One region of the Weissella sp. ESL1156 genome, then DNA from elsewhere that is predicted to be linked to it. Evidence: riboswitches for the same ligand, from Rfam matches in the RefSeq annotation. Region 1 holds a riboswitch; the other holds the start of a gene.
What was found. Region 1 has a riboswitch for thiamine pyrophosphate ahead of thiD (bifunctional hydroxymethylpyrimidine kinase/phosphomethylpyrimidine kinase). Riboswitches for the same ligand answer to the same signal wherever they lie in the genome.
Positions count from the first base shown of each region.

Region 2: linked by a shared signal. The riboswitch ahead of ACSKY2_RS00595 (ECF transporter S component) and the one ahead of thiD (bifunctional hydroxymethylpyrimidine kinase/phosphomethylpyrimidine kinase) in region 1 are both predicted to bind thiamine pyrophosphate.

Region 1 is NZ_CP196372.1:412,353-420,778, reverse strand. It holds gene ACSKY2_RS02100 (AEC family transporter) at 1-251, shown strand, start outside; gene ACSKY2_RS02095 (hypothetical protein) at 368-517, shown strand; gene ACSKY2_RS02090 (Sapep family Mn(2+)-dependent dipeptidase) at 703-2,121, shown strand; TPP riboswitch at 2,216-2,313, shown strand; gene thiD (bifunctional hydroxymethylpyrimidine kinase/phosphomethylpyrimidine kinase) at 2,386-3,204, shown strand; gene ACSKY2_RS02080 (TenA family protein) at 3,201-3,821, shown strand; gene ACSKY2_RS02075 (MTH1187 family thiamine-binding protein) at 3,875-4,174, shown strand; gene ACSKY2_RS02070 (MFS transporter) at 4,458-5,216, shown strand; gene ACSKY2_RS02065 (hypothetical protein) at 5,236-5,409, shown strand; gene ACSKY2_RS02060 (hypothetical protein) at 5,388-5,591, shown strand; gene ACSKY2_RS02055 (TraX family protein) at 5,795-6,607, shown strand; gene ACSKY2_RS02050 (glycoside hydrolase family 13 protein) at 6,670-8,355, opposite strand; gene ACSKY2_RS02045 (MFS transporter) at 8,402-8,426, opposite strand, start outside.
Region 2 is NZ_CP196372.1:98,136-106,561, reverse strand. It holds gene rbsK (ribokinase) at 1-162, opposite strand, end outside; gene ACSKY2_RS00605 (aldo/keto reductase) at 265-1,251, opposite strand; gene ACSKY2_RS00600 (ribose-phosphate diphosphokinase) at 1,291-2,262, opposite strand; TPP riboswitch at 2,435-2,526, shown strand; gene ACSKY2_RS00595 (ECF transporter S component) at 2,646-3,209, shown strand; gene ACSKY2_RS00590 (ATP-binding cassette domain-containing protein) at 3,213-4,628, shown strand; gene ACSKY2_RS00585 (energy-coupling factor transporter transmembrane component T family protein) at 4,621-5,289, shown strand; gene ACSKY2_RS00580 (CPBP family intramembrane glutamic endopeptidase) at 5,438-6,238, opposite strand; gene ACSKY2_RS00575 (hypothetical protein) at 6,654-7,352, opposite strand; gene aroD (type I 3-dehydroquinate dehydratase) at 7,354-8,073, opposite strand; gene ACSKY2_RS00565 (shikimate kinase) at 8,051-8,426, opposite strand, start outside.

The DNA of each region.
Region 1 (8,426 bases):
AAACCATCACTCTATCGCTTAGTCGATTTGTCTTAGCACCATTAACAATGGCACTTATCTTGATGCCTTTTGATTTGCCACTATTGTTAAAACAAGTATTTATTATTCAGGCCGCTATGCCTGCTATGACGAACGCTGCAGTTATGGCATTACAATTTAAAGCTGATTATAAATTTGCATCCATTAGTATTACACAAACGACATTGTTAATGTTAGTCGTTATTCCAATTTTAATGGTAATTATTAGTTAACGATTAATAAAAATCCGACTTGCATTCTAATCATTATTTGTATTATGGTGAAGATAGATGAATGAAATATTTATTCATCAAAACAAGAATACAGAAAAGATTAAGGAGGCAATATAATGATTTTATTTGGCACAAAGGCATGGGCAAAGCAGACATTGAAGGCTGCCGGAATTAATCAGATTCCTGTTGCAAAACGACCAACTCGTCTTGCAAATGCAACAACAACTGCTCTTTACCAAGCTATTTTCAGTCATAATCTCGTTTAAAATTTATTAAAAATATAAGATACGGAGATGAATGTATCTCAAAAAAAGTTGGACTACTGTTATTATTCAGTAAGTTCAACTTTTTTGGTTATTTATACTAAATAAAATAAAAATATTGCATATTATTTCATTTATTGTTAATATAATGGCAACATGATGAAGATTTGTTTGGAGGATTGCAATAAATGAACGAAATAGATACGACAATATACCAAGATGCATGGTTAAATGATTTAATTGGCTTATTAAAAATTCCCTCAGTGCGTGACGATACAAACGCTACGATGACTGCACCTTATGGACCGGGTCCAAAAGCAGCTCTTGATTTTATGATGTCGTTAGCACAACGTGATGGCTTTGAAAAAATTGGTACAGTTGGCAATCGTGCTGGCTATATTTATATCGGTCCGGAAAATGACAAGCAACCAATTGGCGTCATTGTACACGTAGATGTTGTCCCCGTTAATGATATTGATCAATGGGAAACAGAACCGTTTGTACCAACCATTAAAGCAGATCATCATATCTATGCACGTGGTGCTGACGATATGAAATCTGCTGTTATGCTAACTTACTATGCAATTAAAGCAATACAAGATGCACATTTACCTTTAAAGCATCAAATTCGTTTTATTATCGGGACTGATGAAGAAAGTGAATGGGCTGATATGCATCAATATTTTGCTGAAGAAGGGCAATTACAATATGGTTTCTCACCTGATGGCTCTGCTCATCTTTCTTATGGTGAGAAAGGTATTAGTCAACTAGATCTATATTTTGATGCAACTAACGATGCAGATGCACCGCTAAAATTATTATCATTTCACAGTGGTTCAGCAACAAATGTTCTACCAGGGTCTGCAACAGCAATACTAACAGGTCTATCAACGACTGAAGTTAAGCCATCATTTCAAAAATACTGCGATAGCCACAAAGTTTCTGGTTCACTAACTGAACATGACAATAACATCATATTAAAGTTACAAGGGATTGCAACACACGCCGCACGACCAGAAACTGGGAAAAATGCTGCGACATACTTAGCTAATTTTCTAAAAGACTACCCATTTAGTGGACAAGCTGCAAAATTTTTAGCATTTATTGGTGAAAAGTTACATCAAGATCCTTATGGTGAACATTCGGGTTATGGTAAAACCGAGCCAAAACTTGGTAAAACAAGTCAAAATATTGGCATAACTGACTTTGTTCGTGGTGAGACAGGTCATATTAATCTAAACTTCCGCTATTCATTAGCTTTTGACGAGCAGCAAACGATTGATCAAATTATCCAAGACGAACCATGGTTAACTAATATTGTTCGTGATCCGGCTGGACTTGTGCCACACTACGTCGATCCAGAGGATAAGTTAGTGACATTATTGGCCAATGCTTATCAATCAGTAACTGGACAATTGCCTGAAGCCGGTGTTAACGGCGGAGCATCATTTGGACGTTTAATGTCTAATGGTGTTGGCTTTGGTGTTTTACCAACTAATGAACCATCAACGGCTCATGCTGCAAATGAATCTTTTGATTTAGACTTATATGAGAATGGACTGAATATTTTAATCACCGAAATTTTAGCACTAGCCAATAACTTATAAAACAAACTATTTTGCCATTAGCCATCTAAAGTTTAAAGCATAATGAAAGCGTTGACTTGTCCTATGTTAAGTGCAATAATCATGTTGTAATTAAATAATTTACTAGGGGAGCTTTATGCTGAGATGTTTTTAAAACAGACCCTTTGAACCTGTTTAGTTAAGACTAACGAAGGAAAGTAATGGTAAACTTGCATTTTCAAGCACAAATAACCAGGATTTCCTGATTATTTGTGCTTTTTAGTTACCACATATTTGGGAGGAATCATGATAGAAGTACCACAGGTCATTACAATTGCGACAACAGATGCCAGTGGAGGGGCAGGCATTAATGCTGATTTAAAAACATTCCATAATCAACAAGTTTATGCTGCAACAATTGTTGTTGGTTTAACTGCGCAAAATACGTATGGCGTTCAAGGGCAGTATACAATTCCATCAACGTTTATTTTAGAAGAATTTAAAAGCATTGCGGATGACTTAGATATTAAAGCCGCTAAAACGGGCGCTTTACTAGATGCTAATCGTGTCCATGCAGTTGCTCAAGGTTGGCAAAAAAACAATTTTGGTAAATTAGTTGTTGATCCAGTTATGGTTGCAAAAGGGGGCGCACATTTATTGAGTGATGAAGCCATTGACACTTTAAAAGCTGAATTAATACCCCTTGCATTCCTAATTACGCCTAACTTACCGGAAGCAGAAGTCCTAGTCAAAAAAACTTTAGTCACTGATAATGATGTCATAGAAGCGGCAATTAAATTACAAAAAATGGGTGCACAAAATGTCTTGATTAAGGGCGGTCATCGCCCAAATTCACAAAATGAATATGTCGATTATATACTATATGCTGATGGTACGTCAGAATGGTTAACAATGCCAGGAATTAAAACAAATCGAACTCATGGAACCGGAGACACACTGTCTGCCTTTATTACTGCCAACTTAGCTAAAGGGTACGCATTAAAGGATATTATGCCAAAAGCAAAGCAATTTACTTATGAAGCCATTCGCCAGACAATCAATGTTGGTCATGGACATGGTCCCTTAAATCATTGGGTAGATGTTCAAATGGAGGAAAAGAAATGATTTTTCATAATTATTTATTGGAACAATCAAGTGATATTCGAAAAAATATTTATCAAACATCATTTGTACAGGGAATCGCTTCAGATAATTTGCCACAAACTCAAAGAGATTATTATGTTGCCCAAGATACCTATTACACAAATTATTTTGGACAATTATTTGATTTAGCAACAAAAAAACTAACCGTATCACAACAGGCGGCTCAACCACAGTCATCGGATGAAGAATTAGCTCATGAAGCCTTGTTAGCTAGTCCAGCAAGTTTGGATATTCTACCTGATGTACATAACTTAGCATATCTCGATCATATGGAACAAGCCATTAAACGTGGTGATGCAACAAATGCAATGTTGGCGCTATTACCTTGTACAGAGTCTTATCATTTGATTGGTCAACAATTCATCAACACGACAAAAAATAATACGTATTTACCTTGGTTATCTTATTATACTAGTCCTGACTATACTGCATTCACGCACTGGAGTTGGCAAGTTATTGACCAACAAGTCCCAAATTGGCAGACGTTATCAACAAAACAACAACAAACCTATTTAGAGACGTATTTAACATCTTATCAATATGAATTATCTTTTTGGGAACAGGCAGCGAAACATTAATCATTATTGAATGATATACTATAAGTGTCTATAAATAAGAGGAGGACAAATAAATGAACACATTAATTTCAGTTGCAATTGCACCATTTGGTGTAGGAGATGAGTTAAGTAGTTACGTTAACGACATTATTGGGGTCATTGAAGAATCTGGTCTAACATACAAAACAACAGCCATGGGAACCGAAATTGAGGGGGAGTGGTCTGACGTTATGGGAACAGTGCAAAAAGCAATTCAAACACTAACAGATCAGGGAATCCGTGCCTATGTTTCATTGAATGCAGATATTCGTCCTGGACACACAAACACGATTGAAACAAAGTTACAGAAGTTAAGTCATAAACTAGAAGGTTAATTTATTTAAACTTGAGAGTCACTAATCTGAAATAGTTAGATTAGTGACTTTTTTGAAATATTATCAAAAATTCAAATCGCGTTAATGCACTTTTTGTATTGTATATGAAATTATAAATCAACGTGAAATCATTTTTTAAAATTGTTTTTATAGACAAATCCCGCAAATAGGACTATATTTATTTTTGCAAGCGTTTTCAAAACCGTTTGCAATGTACTGCTCTTGTGCAATTAGGTGTGGGAACTTTTACGCATGGAGTATTTTTAATACACCCATTTTGAAGATGTTTCATCAATTAGTCATTGATCCATCCACTGGTAAAACAGCATCTGTACAGCCTCATTTGGGATCTATTTCATTGATTTTTTCAATTGGCGCTTTAGCCTTATCATTATCAACAATCTTTGTTGGTAGTTTAGTTAAAAAGTTTGGTGTGCGTGAAGTGACGATAACTACTGGCATTTTATTTGGTGTTTCGGTCTTTATTGCTTCACGTGTTCATTCATCTAACCAATTATGGTTATATTATATTTCAGCAGGTGTTATGCTTGGGGCAGCTGATGGTATCGCTTATATGGTAACTCTTTCAAATGCCATTAAGTGGTTTCCTGAAAAAACTGGGTTAATTTCCGGTATTTCTGTTGCTTTTTATGGTTTAGGTTCATTTGTTTTTAAATATATTGATTCCGCTATTTTAGGTAATAATATTGTTCATAATCTTCCATATGCTTTAATGGGTTGGGGATTTTTATCAATGATCCTTATTGTCGGCGGTGCGATGTTTATCCATGATGCCCCTGAAGTAAAAGAGGCTACTACTGTGGATGATGGTATGCATCATGAATTTACAACAAGTGAAATGTTACGTCAGCCTCAAGCTTACTTGTTATTTATTGCATTATTAACGATTTCATTGTCAGTCTATCTAACTGGGATTGCATCCAACTTAGGGACTAATTTAGCTGGATTGGACATTGCCCAAGCAACGAACGTCGTTGCTTTAGTTGCTATTGCTAATGCACTTAATTGGCTCATTATCTGATAAATTTGGACGTAAACCTATGTTTATCTTATCTTACACGGTAACCTTTATTGCCGTTGCAATATTAGCATTTAGTTCTCATCTAAGTGTACCTGTATTCTATACCGCAATGATGGCGGTAGGCTTCTTCTTCGGTGGTACGATTACAGTATACCCAACAATGGTGGGCGGGTGGGCGACTACTTTGGTCTAAAGAATCATAGCCAGAATTATTCATTGATTTATCAAGGATTTGGGTTTGGAAGTTTAGCAGGAGCCATTATCTTGTCATTAGCTGGTGGTAATCTATCGGTTGTCTTCAATATTTATATGGTAATGTTGATTGTCTCATTACTTATTTGGATTTTCATTAAGAAACCAGTTTATCACAAATAAAATATTATTGTCGGCAGGTTAGTTCAAACGAACTAACCTTTTTTATATTGTCAGAAACCCGTTGTGACTAATAATTTTATGCACGTAAAATTTTCAGTTATCATTTTGGCCAAAAAATAGTAGCTTTTTTTATATTATTTTGTGTATAATATCATTTGTAGAAAAATGATTTTACGATAAATGAAACAGGAGACGTTAATTGGATGACTACTCAAATTCAAAAAAATAAATTTTTACAATTAACCACTTTTGATATTAAGGTAATTGGTTTAGTATTAATGGTTATTGACCATTTTCATCAAACTTTTGCTCCACTAGGTGCACCTAATTGGTTGGACTGGTTTGGGCGTCCTGTTGCCACACTGTTCTTTTTTACGGCTGTTGTTGGTTTCGCACATACCCACAGTAAAAAGAGCTATATGCTACGTTTATACATCAGTATGGTCGTCATGGCTCTTTTAATGAACTTGACCCAACAAATCGTTGGCTTTGAACAAGTGCAATTAATTAATAACATTTTCCGTGATCTGTTTATTGGAACCATCTTTATGGCTGGTATTGATCAATTTGAGAAAGTGCGTGAAGGGCAGGCAGGTAAGCATATTACTTTAGGTGTTCTGTTATTTCTATTACCTTTCTTGTTATCAATCATCGTCATGCCAGTGCTATCTTCGGGAGGAGCAATTGGCTCTGGGCAAAAAATATTTATGCAGATCCTATTAGCAATCGACCCAGCAATTTTGCTTGCCGAAAACAATATTATGGTTTTGCTAATACCAGTATTATATATTTTCCGTAATATACGTTGGGCACAAATTTTAAGTATTGCTGTTGTTGCATGTATCTACGGTATTTTTGGTTCAACACAATGGATGATGATTTTTGCCATTATTCCAATTGCTTTATACAGTGGTGCTAAAGGACGGGGTATGAAGTATTTCTTCTACATCTTCTACCCAGCCCATATCATTATTTTGTACTTACTTGCTGCTTGGATGTATATGCCAATGAAGTAAAATAGAAAAAAAGGACCACATCAATTATGAATTGGTGTTGGTCCTTTTACTTATAAAAATTATTATTTCGTATAACGATAAACTTTTGCTTCAAATGGGCGTAATGTTGTTCCACGATCGTCCGTATAATTACTAATTAATACTTCCGCATTAGCCGGCACATCATAGTCACGTGATTGTTCTGACTCAGTAAAGTTATTAATGACTAACAATTCTTCATCATCACCAATCCGCTTATACGAGTACACTTCAGCATCTTTTGGATCCAACAACTGATAATGACCAGTTGTAATGATAGGTAACTCATGACGTAATTTAATTAACTCTTGATAGTAATAAAATACCGAATCTTTATCAGCTAGTGCTTCTTCAACATTAATCTTATCAAAATTGTCATTCATCTTTAACCATGGTGTCCCATCAGTAAAACCAGCATTTTTACCAGCAGTCCACTGCATAGGAGTACGTGCGTTATCACGTCCCTTATAATGCACGTAACGCAACATTGTATCATCATCAATTAAATGATCTTTATTAACCAAATACTCACGCGCATTCAAAATCTCAATGTCATTGAAATCATCCCAACCTAAATTATACGCATTCGTCATACCAATTTCTTCACCCTGATAAATATAAGGTGTTCCTTGCATGAAGTGAAGAAGGGTACCAACCATTTTGGCAGATACAACACGGTATTCTGGTTTATCACTACCGTAACGACTGACTGCACGTGGTTGATCATGGTTATTCCAATATAGTGAATTCCATGCTTTACCATCAAGTTCATATTGCCACTTGCTTAAGTTTTCTTTCAACTTTGGTAGAGAGACGCGTTGATCATACCACTTACCCAAAGCAGCATCAGGATTACCATCTAATTCAACATGTTCAAATTGGAATACCATGTTTAATTCTTTGCCATCATTTGATGCATATTCTTTAGCATTCTCAATATCAACACCAGATGCTTCACCAACAGTCATCATGTCAGCATTATTCAAGACCTTATCACGCATTTCTTGTAAGTATTCGTGAACACGAGGGCCATTAGCAACTGCACGATTTGAATTACCATAGATATCACCATCGGGCACCTTACCATCAGGTAAACCATCTGGCTTAGAAATCAATGAAATAACATCCATTCGGAATCCATCAATTCCCTTATCAACCCACCAGTTCATCATGTCCCAGATGGCATTGCGCATCTTAGGATTTTCCCAGTTAAGATCAGGTTGTCCTTCAGCAAAAAGGTGTAGGTAATACTGACCCGTTTTTTCATCATATTTCCAAGCTGGACCAGAGAAGAATGAACCCCAATTATTTGGCTCATGACCATCAACAGGATCTCTCCAAATATAGAAATCACGCTTATCATTATCTTTTGATGAGCGACTTTCAATAAACCATTTATGTTGATCAGAAGAATGATTAACAACCAAATCCATCACAATCTTTAAACCACGATCATGTGCGGCTGCTAATAAATGATCAAATTCTGCCATATCACCAAACTCTGGATTAATACTCTGATAATCAGAAATATCATAGCCATTGTCCTTATTAGGAGAATTGTAAACAGGATTCAACCAAATCACATCTGCGCCTAATTTCTTAACATAGTCCAAATGTTGCTCAATACCTTTCAAATCTCCAATACCATCGTTATCTGAATCTTGGAATGAACGAGGGTAGATTTGGTAAACAACTGCTTTTTGCCACCATTTAATATCTTCTTGTGTCATAATAACCTCCGATTGTTATGTAAATTAATAAAGTATTTTGTCTAATCTAAATTTCGTCGCGAACCATCCAA
Region 2 (8,426 bases), 310 kb from region 1:
ACTACCTAATCGCTGAGCTGCAACTGCTTGATTCGCACCCTTTCCACCTGGAGCAGTGGACGCATCAGACATTGCCATCGTTTCACCTTGCATTGGTAAATGGTCAATATGTAAAATCGTATCAGAATTTAATGATCCTAATACCGTCACTTTTCTTGCCATTAGCTGTTTCCTTTCTAGTCAATATCTATTCATAAAAAAATTGTTTATTTCCATCATTCTGACAATGCCGAAAATAAACAATTTTTATCCAACAAGTTTTTATTACTTTAAAATGTCATCAATTTTTGCTAATTCTTCATCAGAAATAGCCATATTATCTGCTACTTTGACATTGTCAAGTAGATGTTCAACTGAAGATGCACCTATCACAATTGAAGGCACCCGCTTATCGCGTAACAACCAAGCCATTGCTAATTGTGCCAATGTTTGACCACGATCAGCAGCAATCTTGTTCAATGCGTTTAACTTAGCAACTGCTCCTTCTGGATCTTTCTGAATAAAAGCGTTTGTTCGGTGCAACGGCATGTCTGCTGGGATACCATCTAAATAACGGTCAGTCAACAATCCTTCGGCTAATGGACCGTATGCAATCAAACCAGCATGATGTTGGTCTAATGTTGCTAACATATTTGTCTCTTCAGCTTCACGGTTGAACATATTATATGACATTTGATTACCAATAAATGGCGTATGTAATTCATCAAAAATCTTACTGATCTCAGCGACTTGTTCTGTCGTATAATTTGATACACCAACATATAATGCTTTACCTTGGCGCACCATTAGGTCTAATGCTTCAGCTGTTTCACGTAAATTCGTATTTGGATCCCAACGATGAGCATAAAAAATGTCAACATAATCCAAATGCATTCGTTGTAATGACAGCTCCAAAGCGGCCATTAACGTTTTCTTACCTGAAAATTGGCCCAGTGGTCCTGGCCACATATGATAACCAGCCTTCGTTGTAATAATCAACTCATTACGATAAGGTCGTAAATCCTTTTGATAAACTGCCCCAAATGTTTCTTCAGCTGTACCATCTGCTGGACCATAATTAGAAGCATTATCAAATGAAAAAATACCATTATCAAAAGCTTTTAACATCACTTCTCTTGAATTTGCTAATGGTTTTTGGTCACCCAAATTACGCCATAAACCAAAAGATAATGCTGGTAAAATTAACCCTGAATCTGAAACACGTCGATATGGCATGATATCATACCGATTATCAGCTGCTGCATAGACCATCACAATACTCCTCTCAATCTCTTTGCTTTTATTTTAAATTCACAAACTAATTTCTGGCTTATTATTTGAACGTAATAAGACATCTAATTGTTTGTCATCGTGAATGCGTTGAATTGCTTCTGCAAATAATGGTGCAACAGATAACGTCGTAAACTTTGAACTTTGCTTTTCTTCAGGTATCTGTAAAGTATCCGTAAAAATGCAACGCTCAATATGGCTATCCGCTGCTAATTTTTCAGCTGCTTGTCCTGAAAGAACGGCATGTGTTGCTGCAACATAAACTTCAGTCGCACCATTTGCCAATAGCGCTTTTGCAGTCATTTGCACTCGATAACCTGTATCAACAATATCATCAACAATGATGGCACGACGTCCTTTCACATCACCAACAATAGCATCTTCTGATTCTGGCGTTGTCATTGCAACATTATCATTGACGATACCCCAAGGTGCACCAAGTAAATCTGCAAATTTTCGAGCACGACCTGCACCAGTATGATCTGGTGACACAACAACAATATCATCCAACAATTTACGACTATAGAAATAGTCTGTTAATAGTGGTGCTGCTTGCAAATGATCCACTGGAATATCAAAGAACCCCTGCAATTGATCGGCATGTAAGTCCATTGATACAACACGATCAACACCATTCATTTCTATTAATGAAGAAACCATCTTGGCGGTGATTGGTTCGCGAGCTTTTGCCTTGCGATCTTGACGAGCATAACCCATGTACGGAATAACTAATGTTATTTGCTCGGCTGATGCACGTCGCAATGCATCAACAATAATCATCATTTCCATAAAAGCGTCATTAACTTCTTCAGCAATTGGCGCAATCACATAAACATCATCCCCACGAATACTCTCTAAAATACGTTCGTATATTTCACCATCAGCAAAACGTTTAATATCCAATTGCGTTAAAGGTATATGCAACTCTTCAGCCACTGCTTTTGCCAAATCATGATTAGCAGTTAATCCTAACAGCTTTATTTGAGATTCCACGAATGAGTTCCTCCATTTCTAATCGCCACTCGTTATCACTTCTATTTTAACAAAAGTTATGTCATTACGGTATAGCTGATCTGTTCCTATTATGAAATCATTTTCATGATTTGCTAGTATGATGAGTAGAAATTTGCAAATCTGCCTGACTAACACTATACTTAAAGGAGAATCAAACAAGCTGGGGTGCCATAGAGCTGGCTGAGAAAATACCCATAGAACCTGAGCAAAGTAATTTTGCTAGGGAGCTTGGTTTGTTTACCATGACAGTAAACAAGCCCCAGTACCAGTGAGTGAGTCACACACATGGTATTGGGGCTTTTTTGTTACCAAAGCTTCGGCGATTCGATAACATTATATTTTTAAGGAGGTTTGCAATTATTATGCAAACAGTTAATGAATCAAAGGTTAAGTGGTCATTACGTGACGTCATTTTCTTAGCCATTATCGCTATTTTCTTTGGTGTTATTTTTGAAGTTTGGAGTGCAGCCTATTATGCCTTAGCTGCAACCCCATTAAAACCTTATGCAAATGACTTAACATTAGGTGTTTGGTTGATGGCTGGTCCATTAGCAGGTGCTATTTTGCAAAAAGTTGGTAGCTCAATATTAGGTGAATTATTAGCTGCTGCAGTAGAGATGCTATTATTCTCAAGTTGGGGAGCAGGTACGTTAATCTCGGGTTTTGTGCAAGGCTTCGGTACTGAAATTGGTTTCGCCGCTACTGGTTACAAAAATTGGGGAAAATTAGGCTTAAGTTTATCCGTTTTAACAACCACAATAGTCACCTTTATTTGGGACATGTTTAACAGTGGGTATGCAGACTATAAACCAAGTATGATGATTACTTTATTTGTCATTCGCCTCATTTCTGCTGGTTTCTTTGGTGGCGTCTTGGTCTATTACATCAAAAAATTAGTTGCCAAGTCTGGTATTATAAAACATTAAGCTATGACAAAATTAGAAGTTGATAACTTAAGTTTTGCTTACCAAACTGGTCAACCCAATGTTTTGAATAATATTAGTTGGATACCTGAAGAAGCATCCTTTAACTTATTGATTGGTCCTTCAGGATCAGGCAAATCAACCTTGTTAAAGTCAATGGCTGGTCTCTATCCAAAATTTGGAGGTGTGATAACTGGTGGCCAAGTATTACTGAACAATGAACCAATTCAACCAATTGTACCGTTTGAACGTGCAAAACGTATTGCAATGCTTTTTCAAAATCCAGACCGTCAATTTGCTATGCGAACCGCCCGCTTACAGTTAGTGTTCGCCCTAGAAAATTTGCAATTACCAAGTGAAGTCATTACGCAACGTGTTCATTTTGCAATCACTGCACTTCATTTAGAACAAATTGCTGATCAAAATCTACTGACTCTATCAGGTGGTGAAAAACAACGTGTTGCGCTTGCAATTATTTTAGCAATGGATAGCGACATTATCTTACTCGATGAACCATTTGCAAGCGTTGATCCAAATGCTCGCTTAGATTTACTAACTGATTTAAAGAAAATGCAGTTAGAACATCACAAAACGATTATTATTTCTGACCATGACTTATCAGGCTATCAATCACTAGTCGATCATTTATATGCCATTGATACTGAAACGGGATCGCTACATCAACAATCATTGAATCAGTTGGCTGATCTACCAGTTCAAAAGCCCTTTTATGGGATACCAAATTCAGATGGCCAACTAAGCTGGCAAGCACTAACATTAACTGTTGGCACAGAACGAATCTTACTTAAAAATAGTCAGTTCGTACTCCCCACTGGGCAAATTGGTTTACTATCGGGGGCCAACGGTATCGGTAAATCAACCCTTTTCAAAGCACTTAGTCATCAAATCAAATATCAAGGTCAAGTCGCTTGGAATCAAATAGATACGGCCAAAGTTCATTTGAAAAATTGGGCTAAGAAAGTTGCTTTAATTTTTCAGTCAGCTACTGACCAATTTGTGACAATGACTGTTGCCGAAGAAATCCAACTATCTCAACAGCATAGCTTAACTTCAGATTATTGGACAAATGATCGCATTGCACAAACATTAGTTGATTTACATTTAGATCATTTAACAGATCATGTCGTGTACCAACTATCTGGCGGCCAGCAGAAGAAACTCCAAGTGCTTAGTATGCTTATCATGGGCCAACCTGTCTTATTATTGGACGAACCCTTAGCCGGTTTGGACATTGAATCAGTACACACGGTCATGACTTGCATCAGTGGCTGTGTCCAACAGACGCAACAAAGTGTTTTGATGATTTCTCACCAACGTGCTGGCTTAGATGAATTTATTGATTATGAACTAATCTTCCAGAACCAAACACTACAACTTGTTGGGGAGGCACCAAATGTATAAATTAAATCCAACAATTTTATTAGTTATCATGTTGGGGATTGGTTTAGAAACCTCATTCGTCCGTTCAGTAACCTTGAACGCTTTCGTTGCTATGATTAGTCTCATATACTTATTATCCCAGCGACCTAATTTAAAAATTGTCCTAATGATGCTCATCATTTCAATTCCTGTTGCTTTTGGAACTTGGTGGTCATTTATTGCCTTTGGTACCGGAGACACACATCATTTAGCTATCGTTTATGCAACACGTTTGTATGCATACTTACTACTAGGTGCCGCGCTAACACTAACTGTGCACGTTAAAGACTTGCTATTTAGTTTGAATCAACATTTGAAGCTATCCAACACTTTCACCTATGGTTTGTTAGCCGCTTTTAATTTAGTACCACGTGTTCGTCGACAAGTACAAATTATTCGTTATGCTGGTGCTCTACGTGGTGTAACCTATCATCTATGGCAACCACAGCTTTATTTTAAAGCCATTTTAAGTGCTTTACATTGGTCAGATGATCTTGCCATTGCAATGACATCACATGGTTTTTCAGAAGGCTTCCCAAGAACGCAAACCGTCAAAGAACATTTGCCAAAATGGGAATGGGGGTTAGCCTTTCTATTAATTTTGGCTTATCTACTAGTTGCTATTTTTATTAAGCCTTGGTAATTTATAGACAACAAAAAATGACAGCTATCATTTTCTGATAGTTGTCATTTTTTGTTGTAATCATTTATTGTCATTGTCAATCTCAGAGTTACATATCATCACAGCTATAAGATTCTGGTTAAGCCTTTTATTAAGATACTTTTTAAAATTATCGTTCCAAACGATTTGATTGATTTAACAAAATAGTATTATCTTTGATTTTTTTAGGACGAAGACACCACAAAACATAGATTGCCGGAATCAATGCATAGAGTATTAACATAGAACTCCAAGAACCAGCTTGTGATAAATCAGCTGACGGTGTCCACAATGAAAAATTATTAAGAAAATGAATCAGTATACTGTACAAGATACTCCCTGTTCGCATATACAACACCATTGAAACCATACCCAAGAAGAATGTATAGACTACTTGCTGATTCGTTGCATCCAAGCTGGGTGCGTTGGGTAACATCAAATTGAAATAATGTGTTAATGAAAAACTCAATGATGTTATTAATGCAATTAACATTGGTTGCCATTTATTAGCAGGCAATGCCTCACTAAAACCACTCAGGCCAACCCCTCTGTCTCTAATTTCTTCAAATATAGCTGCTCCTAATGCACTAAGAATCGAAACAATCATGATATATATCGAATGATTGATTATATCAGGAAGAGTGGCCATCGCATCGACACCATATATAAACAGTGGCACAATAAAAATTGACCAATGACGTTTGATATAAACAAGTTTCGACTTAAAGCGAATTGTTTGATGAAATAATTTTTTTGATAACTTCAATAAAATGAATGTAATCGTGATAACAATCCCAAAGTAAATAAATTCATAGTAGGCTTTACCTTCTAATCCTTGAAACGAATACAATAAAATTAATGTAATCACTTTATAGAGTGCATAAGCTCCCCACATCGTGCCTAGTGTCATACCAAATTTTTTTAAATTCATACAAGATAACCTCAAATTATACGTATATTTTGCTTAATCATCGTCATTGATAGCCATGATTTAACGAAATCAGCATTTGTTTCTCAGTTTGACTACTTAATAGGTAATAAACTGGATGCCAACTTACCAGAAGAAAACTAATCAACGGACTACCTAATGGGTTTTCATTATTTAAATACCATTAATTTATAACATGCTTCAGTAGTGAAAGCAAGTGGGTGCTTTTACTTGGCATGCAAATAATCTCTTCTATTTTTAAGAAACCACTTAAAAAATTGGCTGAGACATCAGTCGTTATAACTAGCTAAAAAGGACGTCAATCTATTAATTTGAAATTGGTAGATTAACGCCATGCCCTTAAACGTGTTCTAAAAGACTGAAGCCTTTTGCCTCACTTACATTTATTGTGTATTTATTAGTTTTCAAAATCTGCTATCAACACTTGATTACCTGATTTTGCTTGATCAGCTCTTGCTTGACCAAAGGCAGCTTGTGACAAATGTAATTTTGTTGTTTCAATCCCAAAATAGTCTTGAATTAAATCCTGTACAAATAACAATAATGCCTGTGAATCAATTTCATTTCGGTGTAGCAAAACGGGCCCACGGTTCTCAAAAACACCTGCATTTCGTAAATTATCTACTTTTTGTTCTAGTGCTGGTAACCCTGCAACCAAATGGTAGACAACATGATTCTCGTGCACCCATTTTGTTAAATGGACAACATGTCTTAAATCAGTTAACCCAATCGGTAAAATCATATCAGCAGCAATCGCTGTTAACTGCATGGGTTCTTGCGTTTGTTTTTGCATAGCTGCCGTTAACGTTATCGTAGACAAAGTAAAATGACCATTATAATCAAACATTGCTTGACCCAATAGCATTTCAACTCGTGTTACATAACCAATACGATCAAAATTTTCATTTTTTTGCATTTCATTCGCCAAATGTTGTCGAAAGATATCTGGTGCTCGCCAATCTAAACGTAATTTCACGCGATCAGTCAAAATATCATCCCCAACCGCATGAAAAGTAATTAACGTGTACGCCATGGTCCCAGGAATTTTATCAAGAACTGCTTGTCTATCATCTGCAAAAAAACGACTATTATACATATTATTCTCCCCATTTATGTAACAATGCGGTCAATGTAATTTGACCAGGTGCTGATGATTTGGAACCACTAACAAACGTTAATTGTGAACCAAACTGATAGCCAATGATGCGTGAAGGTATGCCATATTGCCCCATGGCCATCGTAATCAGTGGTAACTCACTATGTGTCGCAATTACCTTAGTTGTTGCTAACAATGATTGAGTATCCAGAGACGTCTGCGCCATCACTGCATATTTCACAACATCAATTGGTAAACGTACCATGGCTGCTAACTGCTCTGCCAAATCAACTGGCGTCATCATAAAATGATGTTTTGATCCAATAACAGTGATTTGTCTGGGTATCATTTCTAGCAAAGCTTGCTGATCTGTCAATAATGCCACTTCAATATCAACCGCCGCAACACCTGCTTGGATTGCTGTTTGGTATACATCCGTATACTTAACTTGATTATACGGTATTTGACCACCTTCAGCTAATGTTCGCCAAGTAAAAATTAATGGTTTGCCCACAATTTGGCAAATTGTTCGAATGTTGTCTACCGTTAGAACCGATAAATCAAGTAAATAGTCAATACGCCATTCTACAACATCTATCGGTAAATGACTCATTTTTTGTGCCGCTATCACAACAGTAGACCAAGTTTCTGCAATAATTGACATGGCAATCAAAGGGCGTTCTTTAGTGGCAGAAATATTACCGATTTTTAATCGTTTCATTTTGAACCACTTTCAAATATGTCGAAATTTCAACCGCCACCTCTACAGCATTCTTATTATCCGTATTAATTGTTTTGGTTGCCAGCGTGGCATATCTTGTCAAACGCTGTTGCCAAAGATCTGCTAATGCTGACAATGATTTATTACGCACAATGGGGCGTGTCTTATCTTGAATTAATCGTTCGACAGTTTGACCAAACGAGCCTGATAAATAAATGATTGGTAAATCAAGACGACTTAACAAGGTCAAATTTTTTGTTAATTCAACGACCCCACCCCCAGTCGCAATCACACCACTTTTAGAAATTGTTGCTTTTAAAATTTGATGCTCTATTTTTCGAAAGGCTCTTTCA